2 regions of the Pseudarthrobacter sp. AB1 genome follow, and region 2 is predicted to be linked to the other one. Evidence: predicted binding sites of a transcription regulator. Region 2 holds the regulator's gene; the other holds the start of a gene.
The links. Region 2 encodes LexA, which represses DNA repair genes until DNA is damaged. Its sites were predicted from a motif close to TCGAACANNTGTTCGA; they were not measured.
Positions count from the first base shown of each region.

Region 1: a site for LexA is predicted at 6,369-6,384, ahead of DAD99_RS09210 (shikimate dehydrogenase). Genes of this name have one in related genera too.

Region 1 covers NZ_PZKO01000032.1:118,329-126,423, reverse strand. Annotated here, with positions in the region: gene DAD99_RS09235 (alpha/beta fold hydrolase) at 1-538, opposite strand, end outside; gene DAD99_RS09230 (lyase family protein) at 531-2,030, opposite strand; gene pcaG (protocatechuate 3,4-dioxygenase subunit alpha) at 2,045-2,626, opposite strand; gene pcaH (protocatechuate 3,4-dioxygenase subunit beta) at 2,631-3,413, opposite strand; gene DAD99_RS09215 (bifunctional sugar phosphate isomerase/epimerase/4-hydroxyphenylpyruvate dioxygenase family protein) at 3,483-5,387, opposite strand; gene DAD99_RS09210 (shikimate dehydrogenase) at 5,387-6,268, opposite strand; gene DAD99_RS09205 (IclR family transcriptional regulator) at 6,407-7,222, opposite strand; gene DAD99_RS09200 (MFS transporter) at 7,454-8,095, shown strand, end outside.
Region 2 covers NZ_PZKO01000007.1:43,934-52,028, forward strand. Annotated here, with positions in the region: gene hisH (imidazole glycerol phosphate synthase subunit HisH) at 1-470, opposite strand, end outside; gene hisB (imidazoleglycerol-phosphate dehydratase HisB) at 467-1,093, opposite strand; gene DAD99_RS01650 (histidinol-phosphate transaminase) at 1,173-2,291, opposite strand; gene DAD99_RS01655 (LysM peptidoglycan-binding domain-containing protein) at 2,370-2,810, opposite strand; gene lexA (transcriptional repressor LexA) at 3,160-3,903, shown strand; gene DAD99_RS01665 (ATP-dependent DNA helicase) at 3,999-6,056, opposite strand; gene hflX (GTPase HflX) at 6,049-7,614, opposite strand; gene DAD99_RS01675 (class I SAM-dependent methyltransferase) at 8,057-8,095, shown strand, end outside.

The sequences.
Region 1 (8,095 bases), on a different contig from region 2:
TGAAGCGGTCGGCATCGCGCAGGGCGTGCAGGAGGCGGCTGCTGCGCGCGGGTTCGCGGTCCATAAAGCCCGGCGCGAACCAGCGCTGCGCGGAGCCCTGGATCATGATGGGGGTGCCCTGGCTGCGGACGGTTTCGGCCCGTTCCAGCCAACCTTCCGGCGTGCCGAGCTTGGCGCCGCTGCACTGGACCGAGAGGCTCTTGAGGCGTTGGCCATGTTTGATCCCCAGCTGCAGGCCGGTGGCGCCGCCGAGGGATACCCCGGCGTAGTGAAAGCCGGCGCCGGGCGCGATGGAGTCCACGAGGTCCACCACCGCATCCGCGAGATCGGCAACGTCAAAGCTTTCGGTGGCTGCCGGCGAGACACCGTGGCCAGGCAGGTCCCAGGCCACCACGTCGTAGTCGGTACCGAGCAGTGTTGCCGCCTCGGTCCACAGTAGGGTGGACGTGCCCAGGGACGGTCCGGCTACGAGCAGGGGCCTGTCCCCCAGCGGGCGCTGGGGCGAAAGCAGCACTGCCTTCAGGGTCGGTTTAGCCACGGTTGGCTCCGTTCGCGTCGTTGTGTGCTGAATTGGTGTCCGCAGAAGAATCTGTTGCGGAAAGCTCAAAGTCCGGAAACGCGGCCAGGATGCGGCGCGCGATTTCGGCTGCCTGGCCCAGGTAGCTGGCTGGGTCCAGGAGTTCCGCCAGCTGCCCATCGGAAAGCGTCTCTGCCGGGATGGCCTCTCGGAGCAGCCGGCGGTAGGTGTCCGCCTGTTCGGTCGCGGGCGCCTGGAGCGTACGGTCCGTCACGGTCTGGAGCTGCTGCTTGCCGTTGCGGCCATCCTGTTCGGCGAGCAGCGGCGCGACGGCCGCGCCCACCCGTTCGGCCAGGAGCAGCGGTCCGGCAAGGTCCAGGTTGCGGCGCATGGCGTCCGGGAAAACCTGTAGGCCTTCGGCAAGCTCCCGGAGGTGCCCGGCCGCCCCGAGTGCCAGCCGGAGAAGCTGGCGCAGGGCCGGCCATTCCGAGTGCCAGGCGGCGTCGGGGCGTTCGTCGTTGAAGTTGGCGGCGGCCAGGTGCAGCTGGGCCACCAGCTGGGGCGCCTGGAGCGCGGCGCTGCGGATAAGTACCGACAGCACCGGGTTCTGCTTCTGCGGCATGGCCGAGGAGACGCCGCGGCCGGCGCCCCGCGGTTCGGCGAGTTCGGCCACCTCGGGACGGCTGAGGAACAGGACGTCTGCGGCGATCTTGCCGCACGCGTCCAGCACCGAGGCCAGGGCATGTCCGACGGACGTGATCGCCAGACGGTTGGTGTGCCACGGTGCAGGCGCCGCGGCAAGGCCAAGTTGCCGGCCCAGTGAGCCGGCCAGGTCAAACGGGTTGGTTGCCGAGCCGGCGGTCAGCACGGTCCCGGCGGCGAGGGTGCCGGCGGCGCCGCCGAACTGTACCGGGAAGTGCACGTCGCCCAGCTGCTGGCCTGCGGTGGCCAGCCCATGGAACCACTGCGCCGACCGCAGCCCGAACGTATACGGCAGCGCGTGCTGGGTCAGGCTCCTGGCGACGCACAGCGTGTCCGCATGCTTCTCTGCCAAGGCAGCGAGCGCCGCCGTCGTGCCTTTCAGATCCGCCAGCAGCGCGTCGACGGTGTTGCGCGCGAGCAGCATCAGCGCCGTGTCCAGCACGTCCTGGCTGGTCAGCGAGGTGTGAACCGCCTTCACGGCGCCGATGCGGGCGCCGTCCAGCGCCGTGACCTGCTTGCGCAGGTCGACCAGGATCGGGATCACGGGGTTGCCACCACCCCGGGCGCGGAGCGCGATGTCTGCTGCGTCGTAACGTCCGGCCTCGGCAGCGGAGGCCACGACGGCGGCGGAACCGGCCGGCGCCAGGCCCGCCTTCTCCAGCACCGCGGCCCAGCCGGATTCGACGGCGAGGATCGCCGCCAGCACGGCGCGGTCACCAGTCAGCGCCGTCACCAGGGGCGACGCCGAGACAGGACTGAGCAGGCCGACGTCGCCGTCCGCGGCGGTTCCGGAGTGGACGGCGCCTCCCATGCTGGGGGTCTCAGTCACTGGAAGTCCAGGAAGACTGTTTCGCCCTCGCCCTGCAGGCGGATGTCCCAGGTGAGTCCGCCGTCGGCGTCGCGGCGGGCGATCAGGGTCTTCCGCCGTTCCGGGTCCAGGGAGCTGAGCAGCGGATCCTGGGCGATGGCTTCCTCGTTCTCCGGCAGGTAGATCCGGGTGAACAGGCGGTTCGTCAGGCCGCGGGCAAAGATGGCCACGGAGATGAAGGGTGCGGCCGCTGGTTTTCCGGGGACCTGCACGGTGGGGCCGGGGTTGACCGTGGTGAACGTGAACACGCCGGAGTAGCCTACGGAGCCGCGGCCCCAGCCCGTGAAGGTGTAGCCGTCGCGGACCAGCGAACCGGTCTTTTGCATAACCTTGCCGTCTGCGTCGGGCTGCCAGATCTCCAGGATGGCGTCCGGGACGGTCTCCCCGGCGCCGTCGTACACGGTGCCCTGGAGGCGGATGGCCCCGGGCGAGCCGGGGGCCAGGAGTTCATTGTCTTTCTCGAACGGCAGCGCGTAGCCGTAGAACGGGCCGACGGTCTGCCCGGGGGTGGGAACAAGCTGCGTGGTCTGGTTGCTCATGTGCCTATTCCTCATCGCCTGCTGCGCCAAGCGCCTCGTTTTCGGTCCAGGTCCGCTTTGGCCCGGTCAGGACGATGTCCCAGTTGTAGCCCAGCGCCCACTCGGGCTCTGTCAGGTTGTGGTCGTACGTGGCCACCAGCCGGTCACGGGCGTCCTGGTCCACGATGGTCTGGTAGATGGGGTCCAGCGGGAAGAGCTGGTCGCCCGGGAAGTACATCTGCGTGATGATGCGCTGGGTGAACTCGGTGCCGAACATCGAGAAGTGGATATGGGCCGGGCGCCAGGCGTTGACGTGGTTCTTCCACGGGTAGGCGCCGGGTTTGATGGTGGTGAACCGGTAGGAGCCATCCGGGCCGGTGATGCAGCGTCCGATGCCGGTGAAGTTGGGGTCCAGCGGTGCCGGGTGCTGGTCACGCTTGTGGATGTAGCGGCCGGACGCGTTGGCCTGCCAGATTTCCACGAGCTGCCCGGCCACGGGGCGGCCGTCGCCGTCCAGGACTTTGCCGGCCACGATGATCCGCTCGCCCTGGGGTTCGCCGTTGTGCTGGATGGTCAGGTCCGCTTCCAGCGCGTGCACGTCCTGATGGCCGAACGCCGGTGAGTAAAGCTCGATGGTCTCCGGATCCGCGTGGTGCAGGCTTTTGGTGGGGTGCCGCAGGATGCTGCTGCGGTAGGGCGCGTAGTCCAGCCGGGGCTGGGTCTCGGCTGGGGCGCCGTCCTTGAGCGCCCGCGCGTAGGCATCGCCCAAGGCGTTAATCTCGGCACTGAGATCCTGCTGTGTCTCCACGGCGGCCTCCTCTTCTCTCGTTGTTTGTAGCTGGCGTTGGTGTTGGTGGTGCCGGCGGGCGGTGCTGTCTTAGGGATGCTGCAAGTGGTCGTATTGGACGGCGTGGCGCACGGGGGCGTTGGGGGCGCCGTAGCCGTCGTAGGCGCCGCGGCGTTCCACCATTTCGAAGAACACACTGCCCACGGTGGCGGTATAGAAGTGGAGGAATTCGCCGTCCGCGTCCCGGTCGTACAGCAGGTTCAGGTCCTGGAGTGTGGCCAGGAAGTCCGGTGCCAGGCCGAAGCGTGCGTCCAGGTCCTCGTAGTAATTGGCCGGGATCTGCAGGAATTCCAGGCCCCGGGCCTTGCAGTCCCTGGCGGTGGCCACCAGGTCATCCACGGCGAAGGCGATGTGTTCCTGGTAGGTCTTGCGCTGCTGGTTCAGCGGCGCCAGGTTCAGCACCAGCCGCACGGCGCGGTCCCCGGTGGCCATGACCTGCGAGCGGACCAGGCCGGTGGGGCTGGGAACTTCCGCGAACGGCTGGGGCTCCAGCGCCAGGGCGCTCGTGTAGAAGAGGACGGCCTCGTCGAAGTGCTGCCACGGCTGTGCCAGGTTGACGTGGTCGATCACGGCGGTGGCTCCGGCGGACGGCTTTTCCAGCCCTTCCCCGAATTCACTGGTCCAGGCTGCGGTGCCGTCCGAGGTGCCCTGGCACAGGAAGATCTCGGTGGAGTCCGGGGCGGCAAAGCCCTGGAACACCTCCTCGTTGGCCTGGCTCTTGCGCGGGACCGCGGGGGCCTTCAGCTGTTGGGCGCGGGCGGCGGCAATCGCAGGGGAGGCAACGTCAAACCCCAGGGCGGCGATGGCTGGCGATGCATCCGCCGTTGAATCGTGCCCGTCTGCCGGTGCGGCCTCGTTGATGATCACCCGGGCGCGGCCCAGGCTCCAGAGCTGCACGTCCTTGGTGCGGTGCCGGCCGTTGAACTTGAAACCCAGCTGGCCCAGCACGGTTTCCAGGCCCTTGGTGTCCGCGGCCCTGACCTCGGCGAAGTTGTAACCTGCCGGTTCGGCCACCCGCGGGAGCGTGGCCAGTTCCATCGGATAACGACGGCGGCCGGGGCCCGTAGGACCACCAGCAGCGGTGCCACCGGCACCACCGCCGGCGCCACCGTCAGCATCCAGCCACTTCGCGCTCTGTTCCTCCAGCCAGATGAGCGAGCGCATGGCGTCCACGGCGGTGCGCTCCACGTCCGACTGGCGGAAAACGTCGTTGAAGATCTCCAGCGACACCGGGCCGCTGTACCCCGCCCGGACCACGTGACCCATGAACTTGGCGAGCTCGAACTGTCCCTCGCCCGGGAAGACCCGGTAGTGCCGGCTCCAGGAGAGGACGTCCATGGAGAGCTTGGGGGCGTCCGCCACCTGGACGAAGAAGATCTTTCCCGGGTTGAAAGCCTCGATGGGGGCGGTGTCCCAGTTGCGGGACAGGATATGGAAGGAATCCAGGCAGGTGCCCAGGTTCGGGTGGTCCACCGCTTCCACCAGCTTGTGGGCGTGCTCGTAGTCCTTGACGTACTTGCCCCAGGCCAGGGCTTCGTAGGCAACCTTGACGCCGTGGTCCCCGGCCAGCGCCGCAAGTTGGCCGAGCTGTTCAACCCGGAGGTCGTCGCTGTCGATGCTGGCGGTGGCGACGTTGGAGCAGACCAGGATGGTGTCCATGCCCAGCCGCGCCATGAGTTTGAATTTGGCTTCGGCGCGCCGAAGGTTGGCGGTGAGGAGGTCCCCGGACACGCTGTCGAAGTCGCGGAACGGCTGGTAGAGATCCAGTGTAAGGCCAAGGTCGGCCGCCATCTTTCGGACGTTCTCAGGAGTGAGCGGCGTCGTCACCAGGTCCTGTTCGAAGATTTCAATGCCGTCAAAGCCCGCGATGGCGCAGGCCTGCATCTTCTCCTTCAGGGTGCCGGAGAGGCAGACCGTGGCTATTCCGGTACGCATCAGGCGGACACCTCTTCCTTGGCCACGAGCTCCAGGAAATGGCTGCGCATGCGGTCTGCGTCAGCTTCCAACCCGGTGAAAATTCGGAAGGAATCCGCAGCCTGCCCTACGGCCATGCGGCCACCGTCCAGGACCTCGCAGCCCTTGGCGCGGGCGCCGCGGACCAGCTCGGTGTCGATCGGTCGGTAGACGATGTCCGCCACCCAGTGCCGCATTTCCAACAGGTCCAGGTCAAGCGGGGCGCCCGGGTGGGCGGCCATGCCCACGGGCGTGCAGTGCACCAGGCCGTCGGCCAAAGGCATCAGCTGCGGCAGCTCCGCCGTCGTGCGCGCTGTGACCGTGCTGCCCGGGAAGAAGCCAGCCAGCTCCGCCGCGCGTGCCGAGCAGCGGGCTGGGTCCACGTCCACCAGGTCCAGCGCCTTTACCCCGGCGGTGAGCAGGGCGTAGGCGACGGCGGACCCGGCACCTCCCGCGCCCAGCTGGACAACGCGGTCCAGCCGCGCGCCCGGAAGGCCGGAGGCAAGCGCGGCGGCGAAGCCGGAGAAGTCGGTGTTGTGGCCGATGAAGCGGCCGTCCTCGATGACCACGGTGTTGACGGCGCCGAGCCTGAGGGCATCCGGTGAGACCTCGTCCAGGTGCGCCAGCACAAGCTGCTTGCACGGATGGGTGATGTTCAGGCCGGTAAAGCCCAGGCTGCGGGCGCTCTTGAGCAGATCCCCCACGGCATCGCCGGAAAGTCCGAGCTCCAGCAGGTCGATGGGGCGGTAGAGGTAGCGCAGGCCCTGCACATCGCCCTCGCGTTCGTGCATGGGGGGAGTGAGTGACGGCATAACACCGTCGCCGACCAGTCCCACAAGGTAGGACTCAGTTCGATTGCTCATCCGTGCAGCTCCTTTGATACGGCACCCGGCGGGCGGCGGCGCTCGGGGCGTCCGCGGCGGATCGGGTGACTGGGATTACAATACATCACATGTTCACTTCTCGCACGCTTGTTCTGCATGCGAACATTTTGGAGTTGTTTATCGCTGCGGCAACCGCGCGGCCAGCTCCGCCGCGGCGTCCTGCAGCACGGGCACGTGGGCCAGCAAGGCTTCGATGCTGAGGCGGAAGACAGGAACGGCGGTAGCCAGGGAGGCGAAGGCGTGGCCCTGGGAGTTGAGCAGCGGCACCGCCACGGCCCGCATGCCGTTCTCGTTCTCCTCGTCCATCACGGCATATCCCTGCCGGCGAACCTTCTCGATTTCGGCACGGAAGGCTCCCCGGTCAGTGACGGTGTGCTCGGTGAGGGGTTCCAGATCAAGTTCCTCAAGCAGCGCCTCACGCTCCGCGTCCTCGGCAAAAGCCACCAGCGCTTTGCCCACGGCCGTCGCATGCAGGGCGCCAAGATGCCCGGGATCACTGGTGACGCGGAAGGTCTGCGGGCCGTCCACCTTGTTGACCGTCAGATGATGGTGGCCGTCGCGGACGCTGAGGATGGTGGCCTCCCCGGTCTGCTCGGTCACGCGGCGAAGGACAGGCAGTGCCGTGCCGGCAAATCCGTGATGATTGGAGACCCGCTGTCCCAGCTGGAAGATGCGCAGGCCCAGGTGGTAGCGGCGGCCGTCCGGCTCGTAGTCCACAAATCCGTCCCGCGTCAGGGATCCCAGCAGGCGGTACGTGGTGCTGAAGGGAAGAGCGGCGCGGCGTGAGATCTCCGCGGCGCTGGCACCGCGCGGCTCGTCACCCAAGAGGACCAGGAGGCCCAGGGCCTTGCCCACCATGTCAGTACGGTCGCCCTTGGGCGCCTTCGGCTCAGCGGCAACGTCATCGGGCACTGTGGTTTGATTCACACTCATACGTCGATGTTGCCACATCGTGGGAACTATTTCTAGATGGTGATTATTTTCTTGACAAGTGACTGCGCTCACAGCCATCATTGCTGTATCGCACAAGTAGCTCCCACCATGTGGCTACTGGTTCGGGTCTTTCAACGGACTCCAGCCGCACCGCTCCAGCTCCACCCAGGCCGCTGCGGCTGCGACCCTCCAGATCCATCCGCGACACCGTCGTCACACATAAGGAACTCCATGAGCCAGACACTTCCGTCCGCCGGGCAGGGCACTGTTGCCCCGGCCGGGACGCCAAAGAAGGCAGCCCTCGCCAGCTTCCTGGGCAGCGCCGTCGAATACTACGACTTCTTCATTTTCGGTTCCGCCGCCGCCCTGATCTTTCCCACGGTGTTCTTCCCGGACGCCGGCGCCAACGCGGCCATCATGTCCTTCGCCACGTTCGGCTTCGCCTATGTGGCTCGGCCCGTGGGCGCAGTCATCCTGAGCCACTTCGGTGACCGGGTAGGCCGGCGGAAGGTTCTCATGTTCACGCTGCTGCTCATGGGCGCCTCGACGTTCCTGATCGGCTGCCTGCCCGACTTCAACACCGTGGGCTGGTGGGCTCCGGCCCTGCTGGTGCTGGCGCGGCTGTGCCAAGGCCTCTCCGCCGCCGGCGAGCAGGCCGGCGCATCATCCATGACGCTGGAACACGCGCCGGACAACCGCCGCTCCTTCTTCACTTCCTGGACCCTCACCGGAACCCAGGGCGGCCAAATCCTCGCCGCCCTCGTCTTCATCCCCGTCCTGGCCCTCCCGGACGAGATCAAGTACGGCATCGGCTGGCGCGTTCCGTTCTGGCTCAGCGCCGTTGTTGTGATGGTTGCGTTCTTTATCCGGCGC
Region 2 (8,095 bases):
AGTTTGGATCCCTCCGGAACGTCCACTGTGTTCCAGCCCATGTGTGGCACTACCTCTGCGGGAAGTAGCTCCACCTTGCCGGGCCACTCCCCCATGCCTTCGGCTTCTGTCCCGTGCTCTACCCCGGCCTCGAACAGGACCTGCAGGCCCACGCAGATTGCCAGGACCGGCCTGCCCCCGGCCACGCGCCTGCCGATCAGGCGGATGCCGTCCACGGCCTGGAGCTCGCGCATAACAGTCTCGAACGCACCGACCCCGGGTACTACCAGGCCGTCGGCATTAAGTACGTGCTCGGGCTTGGAGCTGAGGATAACCTCGGCCCCGGCCCGCTCCAGGGCGCGCACGGCGGAGCGGACGTTTCCGGAACCATAGTCCAGGACGGTAACTGTGGGCTTGCCTTCGGGCGATACAGGCTTCAGGCCGGCGGCCGGATCGATGACGGCGCCATCCCGGAGTATTTGGCCGCTCACAAGGCACCCTTTGTGGACGGAATCCCCTCAACGCGGGGGTCGGGTTCGACCGCAGCACGCAGGGCGCGGGCGAAGGCCTTGAATTGCGCTTCCACGATGTGGTGCGGATCGCGGCCCGCGATGACGTTCATGTGGAGGCAGATGCCGGCATGAAGGGTGATGGCCTCAAAAACGTGGCGGGTCAGCGACCCCGTGAAGTGGCCGCCAATCAGGTGGTATTCCTGCCCGGCAGGCTCGCCGCCGTGCACCAGGTAGGGCCGGCCGGAGACGTCAACCACAGCGTGCGCCAGTGCTTCGTCAAGGGGCACGGTGGCCTCACCGAACCTGCGGATCCCAGCCTTGTTGCCCAAGGCGGTGCGCAGGACTTCCCCGAACGTGATGGCAACGTCCTCCACTGTGTGGTGGACGTCGATGTGGGTGTCACCGGTGGCCTTGACCGTCATGTCAATGAGCGAGTGCTTGCACAGCGCCGTCAGCATGTGGTCGTAGAACGGGACAGTCGTATCGATGTCCGATACGCCTGTGCCGTCCAGGTTGATCTCCACGAGCACTGACGATTCACTGGTGGCACGCTCCATGCGGGCGGTCCGGGGCTCGGCAGCGTTCGATCCGGTGGAACTCATGGTCATATGTCCTTAAGCGAAGTCAGAAATGCGTAGCGAAGGAAATGTGCCGGCGCGCGGGGGCGGCGGTACTTCAAGTTTAGGCTGGCAGCGTGGCCTGGCTGGCCAGGATGCGTTCCAGCGACGTCAGGAACGATGTGGTCTCGGTCTCAGTGCCTGCCGTGACACGCAGGTGGCCGGGGATGCCGACGTCGCGTATCAGCACGCCGTCGTCCAGCAACTGCTGCCAGACGTCATGCGGGTTGTCGAGGCCCCCGAAGAACACATAGTTCGAATCCGAGGCGGCAGGTTTGAGGCCCATGCGGGTCAGCTCCGAAACGATGCGGTCGCGCTGTTCCTTGATGTCCTCGACATCGGCCATCAGGGCAGCCCGGTGCTGGAGGGCGGCAAGGGCTGTTGCCTGGGTGATGGCCGAGAGGTGGTACGGCAGCCGAACCAGGCGGAGTGCGTCCGTAACCTCGGGGGCGGCGGCCATGTAGCCCAGGCGTGCACCCGCGAGGGCGAACGCCTTACTCATGGTGCGGGACACAATGAGGCGTTCCCTGCCGGGCAGCAGGGTCAGGGCGCTGCGCGTTCCATCGTGGGCGAACTCGTGGTAGGCCTCGTCAACGATCACAATGGTCTGGCTGGCCTCGCCGGCCGCGTACACGGCCTCCACAACATCCAGGCCCAGGCCAGTGCCGGTGGGGTTGTTCGGTGAGCACAGGAAAACGATGTTGGGCTGAAGCTCTTTGACCTGCAAGGCAGCCGATTCGGCACTGAGCCCGTAGTCATCGGCGCGCTGCCCAATAATGTACCCGGTGTCGGTGCCGCTGGCCAGGAGCGGGTACATGGAATACGTGGGCGGGAATCCCAGGGCCGTGCGCCCGGGTCCGCCGAACGCCTGGAGAATCTGCTGGAGGACCTCATTGGATCCGTTGGCTGCCCAAATATTGGTGGCATCAAGACCGTGGCCGAGGTATTCGGCCAGCGCTTCCCGGAGTTCGGTGAACTCACGGTCCGGGTAGCGGTTGAGTCCTGCCGCGGCCTCCGTCACGGCCACACTGATCGCGGCCCGGACGTCCGCCGGGACCCCATGGGTGTTTTCGTTGACGTTCAGCAGGATAGGTACATCCAACTGCGGGGCACCATACGGGGTTAGCCCGCGGAGGTTGGTCCGGAGGGGAAGTCTGTTCAGACGCTCTAGCTGGTCATTCACCTGAACAGTTTAGGTCCGAAGCAGACGGCCGGAAAATGTGACGGCCTGCGGCGGCACGTTCCAGAGCCTGGAGCCTCCCTACTTCGTGGGGACGAAGAGCTGCTGTCCGGGGACAACGCCGCCGGCGGAAAGATTGTTCAACTGAGCAATATCCGCGATGACATCACGGGGATCACGCTCGGGCGCAACGGTACTGGCGATGGCCCAGAGGGACTGCCCGGCCTGGACCGTAACCGACACAGTTGGCGTCAAGGACAGGTCGGCGGCAGAGTCGGAAGCCTTCGCCGGTGCGTTGAGGAAACCTGCCAGCGAAAGCAGGATTGCGGCCAGGATCACCAGCGGGATGCCAATGAGGACAATCCGTCCCCTGCGGGTCAGGCGCAGCGGCGGCAAAGATTCCCTGCGCTGCCTGGGCGTCGCACCCGAAGCCGGCAGGGGCCCGGACCACTGCCGCGCGGTGAGGTCCTGCACGGAAACGAACTGCGGACGCGAGTCCTGCGAAGCAGATATAGCTGACATGAAATGAGCCCTCCTGGACCATACTGTGCTGCCCGGCGCGTCCTCCGCGTCCACTTGCCGGTGCCGGCCTGGGCCGTCCATAAATTCGAGTATTCGAATCCGCAAGCAACGAGTAGAACACATGTTCGAACTTTGCTTCTTCATTTTTAGCACTTATCAACGAATATTGTCGAGACTCGCTAGAACAAATGTTTGAAAAAGCCCTGTGGCTGGCCTACGTTTGGATCAAAGAACAACCACCTCTGTAGTTGATCAGCAGGGTCTGACAATCAACTCCGACACCAGCCCCGGGGCGTTCCAGGCACCAGCGGCCGGAGCGGATCCGGGCAACCGAAAGGCATTGGCGAACATGGCAGCACCAGCCGCCGGGGGCAAGGCGACACCGCGCCGCCAGCCCCAACGGACCCCCAAGGGGCTCACCGCCCGCCAGAAAAAGATCCTTGAAACCATCCAGCGCTCGGTGAATGACCACGGCTATCCGCCGTCGATGCGTGAAATCGGCGACACCGTGGGCCTGGCGAGTTTGTCCAGCGTGACCCACCAGCTGTCGCAGCTGGAAAAGCTGGGATACCTGCGCCGGGACCCCAAACGTCCGCGTGCCATGGAGGTCCTCATGCCGTTGACGCTGGATGGCGGGTCCACTAAGTCCAAGGGGACTACCAAGCCCTCGGTCCTGCACGGCGTCGGCGGAACGGTCACCGAACTTCCCTCCGCCATGGACACCGCCATGGTGCCGCTGGTGGGCCGGATCGCGGCTGGCGGGCCCATCCTTGCCGACCAGGTGGTGGAAGACGTGATGCCACTGCCGCGGCAGCTCGTGGGCCAGGGTGAACTTTTTATGCTGCGCGTGGCCGGCGACTCCATGGTGGACGCTGCCATCTGCGACGGCGACTGGGTAGTGGTCCGCCGCCAGGCCGACGCCGCCAACGGCGATATCGTCGCGGCCCTGCTGGACGACGAAGCCACCGTGAAGACGTTCCGCCAGCGCGATGGACACACGTGGCTGTTGCCGCAGAACACGCAATACGAACCCATCCTGGGCGATCACGCCACAATCATGGGCAAGGTCGTCTCGGTCCTGCGCTCGCTCTAGGTCCCGAAGCGGGCCTCCACGCCCCCTCGGCCAGGACGAGGGCAAGCTACGGGACGGGGCCTGACTTTGCAGGACCACACAGTGTCCAGGTTCAGTCAGGCGCCCTTCCCGGCCAGCCTTTCCAGGGCAGCAAACGCTGTCTTGCGGTCCGTGGTGGGCCAGAACGGCGGCAGCGCGGCGCGGAGGAATCCGGCGTAGCGCTCGGTGGCAAGCCGGGAATCAAGCACGGCCACCACGCCTTTATCTCCGGTGGAACGGATCAGGCGGCCCGCGCCCTGGGCCAGGCGGATAGCCGCATGGGTGGCCGAAACCGCCATAAAGCCGTTTCCGCCGGCCTGCGCAACGGCGCGGGACCGTGCTGTCATCAGCGGATCGTCCGGCCGCGGGAACGGAATGCGGTCGATCACCACGAGCCGGCATGATCCGCCCGGAACATCCACACCCTGCCAGAGGGACATGGTTCCGAAGAGGCAGGTATCGGGCTCGTCCGCGAACTGCTTCACGAGGGCAGTCATGGTGGAGTCGCCCTGGCAGAGAATGCTGAGGCCGAGCCTGGGACGCATCGCCTCCGCGGCCTCCTCTGCGGCCCGGCGCGATGAAAAGAGACACAGGGCTCCGCCGCCGGACGCCCGGATCAGCGCTTCAAGTTCATCGAGTGCCTCCGGCGACGCCCCGCGGCCCGGCTTGGGCAGGTGCCCTGCGACGTAGAGGATCCCCTGCTTGGGATAATCAAACGGCGATCCGACGTCGATCCCGGTCCAGCTCGGCGCGCCCTCCCCCACGAGCCCCAGGCCGCCGGCGGCCGGTTCAAAGGCTGAGCCGATGGCAAGCGTGGCCGAGGTCAGCACCACGGTGTGGCCGGCGAACAGCCCTTCGCGGAGCTTTCCGGCTACGCTGAGCGGCGCGATGTTGACCAGGGCCGGCGCAGACTCGTCGGGCTGGGCATAGCCCTGTTGCGGGTCGAAGGAACTTGCGCGGGAAAACCACACCACTTCACGGTTCTCACGGGCCACAATGAGCCGTTCACACAGTTCGAGGATCAGCATCAGGCGTGAGCGCGCGAGCTGCCGCCCGCCGTCGGCCGTTTGGCTGCCGTCGCCCTTGGAATCAGAGAGTGCAGCCCGGCACGCCTCACGCAGCTGGTCCACGCAGTCCAGCTGTTCGTCGTTGAGGCCGTTGGGCAGCAGCCCGTTGGGCACCCCGGCCAGGGCGAGTTCCAGGTTGGCGGCAGCTGCGTTGAGGGCATCCACCGTGATGGCCGTGTGTTTGCGCGCGCCCGACGCGGCAGCGTGGACCATTGCCACGGAGAGTTGCCCCGACACGGCACCGGTGACGCGGTCCTGCAGTTCGTGGGCTTCGTCCACCACCACAACGTCGTACTCGGGGAGCACTGCGAGGCCTTCAAAGGCACTGACCGCGAGCATGGCATGGTTAGTGACCACCACGTCAGCCTCGGCGGCGTCGTGGCGTGCCAGTTCACTGAAGCATTCGGCCGCCATGGGGCATTTTTGGGCGCCCAGGCATTCCATGGACGTCACAGACACCTGCCGCCAGGCCCGGTCCGTTACCCCGGGAAGCAGTTCATCACGGTCGCCCGTGGTGGTCTTTTCCGCCCACTCCCGCAGGCGCACCACTTCCTTCCCCAGCTGGGACGACGGCCCGCCCAAGGCGGCGGCGAAATGCGGGACGCTGGTGTCCTCGCCGAGGGAGAACAGCTGGCCCTCGGCGGGTTCCTCAGAAGGGAACCCGCCTACGAGCTTATGCTGGCACACATAGTTGGAGCGGCCCTTGACAAGGGCCACCTTGACGGGGCGATCGAGGGCGGGCGTGATGGTCTTCAGCAGCCGGGGAAGGTCGCGCCCCACAATCTGGGTCTGCAGCGCAAGCGTGGCTGTGGACACGAGCGTGGGCTTGTTGCTCACGAGCGAGTGCGCAATAAGCGGAATCAGGTAGGCCAGCGACTTTCCGGTCCCCGTTCCGGCCTGCACCAGGAGGTGGTCGCCGCTTTCGATGGCTCTGGCCACCTGCCTTGCCATCTCGTGCTGGCCGCTGCGGCTTTGACCGCCCATGCCGGTTACGGCGCGGTCGAGCAGTTCGATCACGAACTGCTCGCCGGCCGTACCTTTGACTTCCCCTGCCACAACCTCAGTCATGGTTGATGAAGGATTCCAGTTCAGCCGCAAGGCCTTCCCGCACCATCACCAAAGCACGGGTACCGTGTTCGCCGTGTTCCAGGCTCAGGATCTCGGCGTCGGTCTCGTGCAGTTTGCTGATCAGGTCACCGCGGTCGTAGGGAATAAGGAGCTCCAGCTTCACGCCGGGCCGGGGAATCCCGTCACTGATGGCCTGCAGCAATTCGGCGATCCCCTGGCCGGTGCGGGCCGATACCACCACGTGGCGCGGCTCGCGCTGCTTAAGGCGCTCCACCACAAACGGATCAGCGGCGTCGGCCTTGTTCAGGACTATGATCTCCGGCACCTTGCGGGCATCCACTTCGCTGAAGACCTTGCGGACTGCAGCAATCTGGCCCTCCGGGTCCGGATGGGACACGTCCACCACGTGCAGGATCAGATCCGCGTCAGCCACTTCCTCCAGCGTGGAACGGAAGGCCTCCACCAACTGTGTGGGCAGTAAACGCACAAAACCCACGGTGTCCGCCAGGGTGTAGCCGAGGCCATCGGAGGTTTCGGCCTTTCGCACGGTGGGATCCAGGGTGGCGAACAGTGCGTTCTCCACCAGCACACCGGCATCGGTCAGCCTGTTCAGCAGCGAAGACTTCCCGGCGTTCGTGTATCCGGCAATCGCAACGGAAGGGACTGAATTACGACGGCGGTTGGCCCGCTTGGTTTCCCGTGCCGGCTTCATCGCCGCAATCTCGCGCCGCAGTTTGGCCATGCGCGTCCGTATCCGGCGACGGTCCAGTTCGATTTTCGTCTCACCGGGTCCGCGCGAACCCATGCCGGCGCCGGCGCCGCCCACCTGGCCACCGGCCTGGCGGGACATCGATTCACCCCAGCCGCGCAGGCGTGGCAGGAGGTACTCGAGCTGCGCCAACTCCACCTGGGCCTTGCCCTCACGGCTCTTCGCGTGCTGGGCGAAGATGTCAAGGATCAGCGCCGTGCGGTCAATGACCTTGACCTTGACGATGTCCTCAAGGCTTCGGCGCTGGGACGGCGCCAACTCGGCATCCACCACAACCGTGTCAGCCCCGGTGGCCATCACGATTTCCTTGAGCTCAAGGGCCTTTCCGGAACCGAGGAACGTGCCCGGGTCCGGTTTGGCACGGCGCTGCACCATACCGTCCAGGACCTCCGAGCCTGCTGTTTCAGCAAGGGCGGCAAGTTCACGCAGGGAATTTTCCGCGTCCGCCAAGGTGCCTTCGGACCATAGCCCGGCCAGGACCACACGTTCGAGCCTCAGCTGCCGGTATTCGACTTCGGTGACATCTTCGAGTTCGGTGGACAGACCGGCCACGCGCCGTAGTGCCCGGCGTTCCTCCCGGTCCTGCTGGTCGCCGTCGTAGCTGGTGTGTTCGTCGTCCAAGCGGGAAATCGCCTGAGCCCTGCCGAACACGGCTTTGTCACCGTCTGCGGCGGTGAGGTTCCTGGCCGGTACGTCCTTGGCGAGAATCCGGTCGATGACAGCTTGGATCTCCTCGGGACTCATGTCCTGGGCTGCTGGATCGGAACCGGTGTTGGGCTGGCTGGTCATGGTCTCCTTTGAAGATTCGGCATTTTCAGAATAGTGCGGATCGTTGGTCTGTGGTGAAGTATTCGCGCTGGGCTGACGGCTTGCAGTCATCCGGGCCTCCTGGTCTGCTGCGCGCGCCGGTCCGGACCGTGGCGTGCAGGGAGTCGTCGCATCCGGGAGATGCGTGGAGTGGTGGAAAGCGCGGGCAAACTGCAAGGGACCGGCAACGGCAGATCACTCGAGTATTGCCCGGCGGCATAACAGCTACGAAGAGCTGTTATGTGGCGCACTTGCGGAAGGTTAATACCTGCATCGCTGCGGGGCACGGCTTCGGGACAGGCGGCGTCCGGGAGGTACACCGGCCGTGCCGGCTACTCGAAGATCAAGAACATGGGTTCAAGATTAGCAGAAGCGGTGGCCGCGGTTTCGCATTGTCCACCCCGGCCAACTAATCTGGCCAGTTATGGAGTCCGCACACTATTTCAGCGCATCGCCCGCCGGG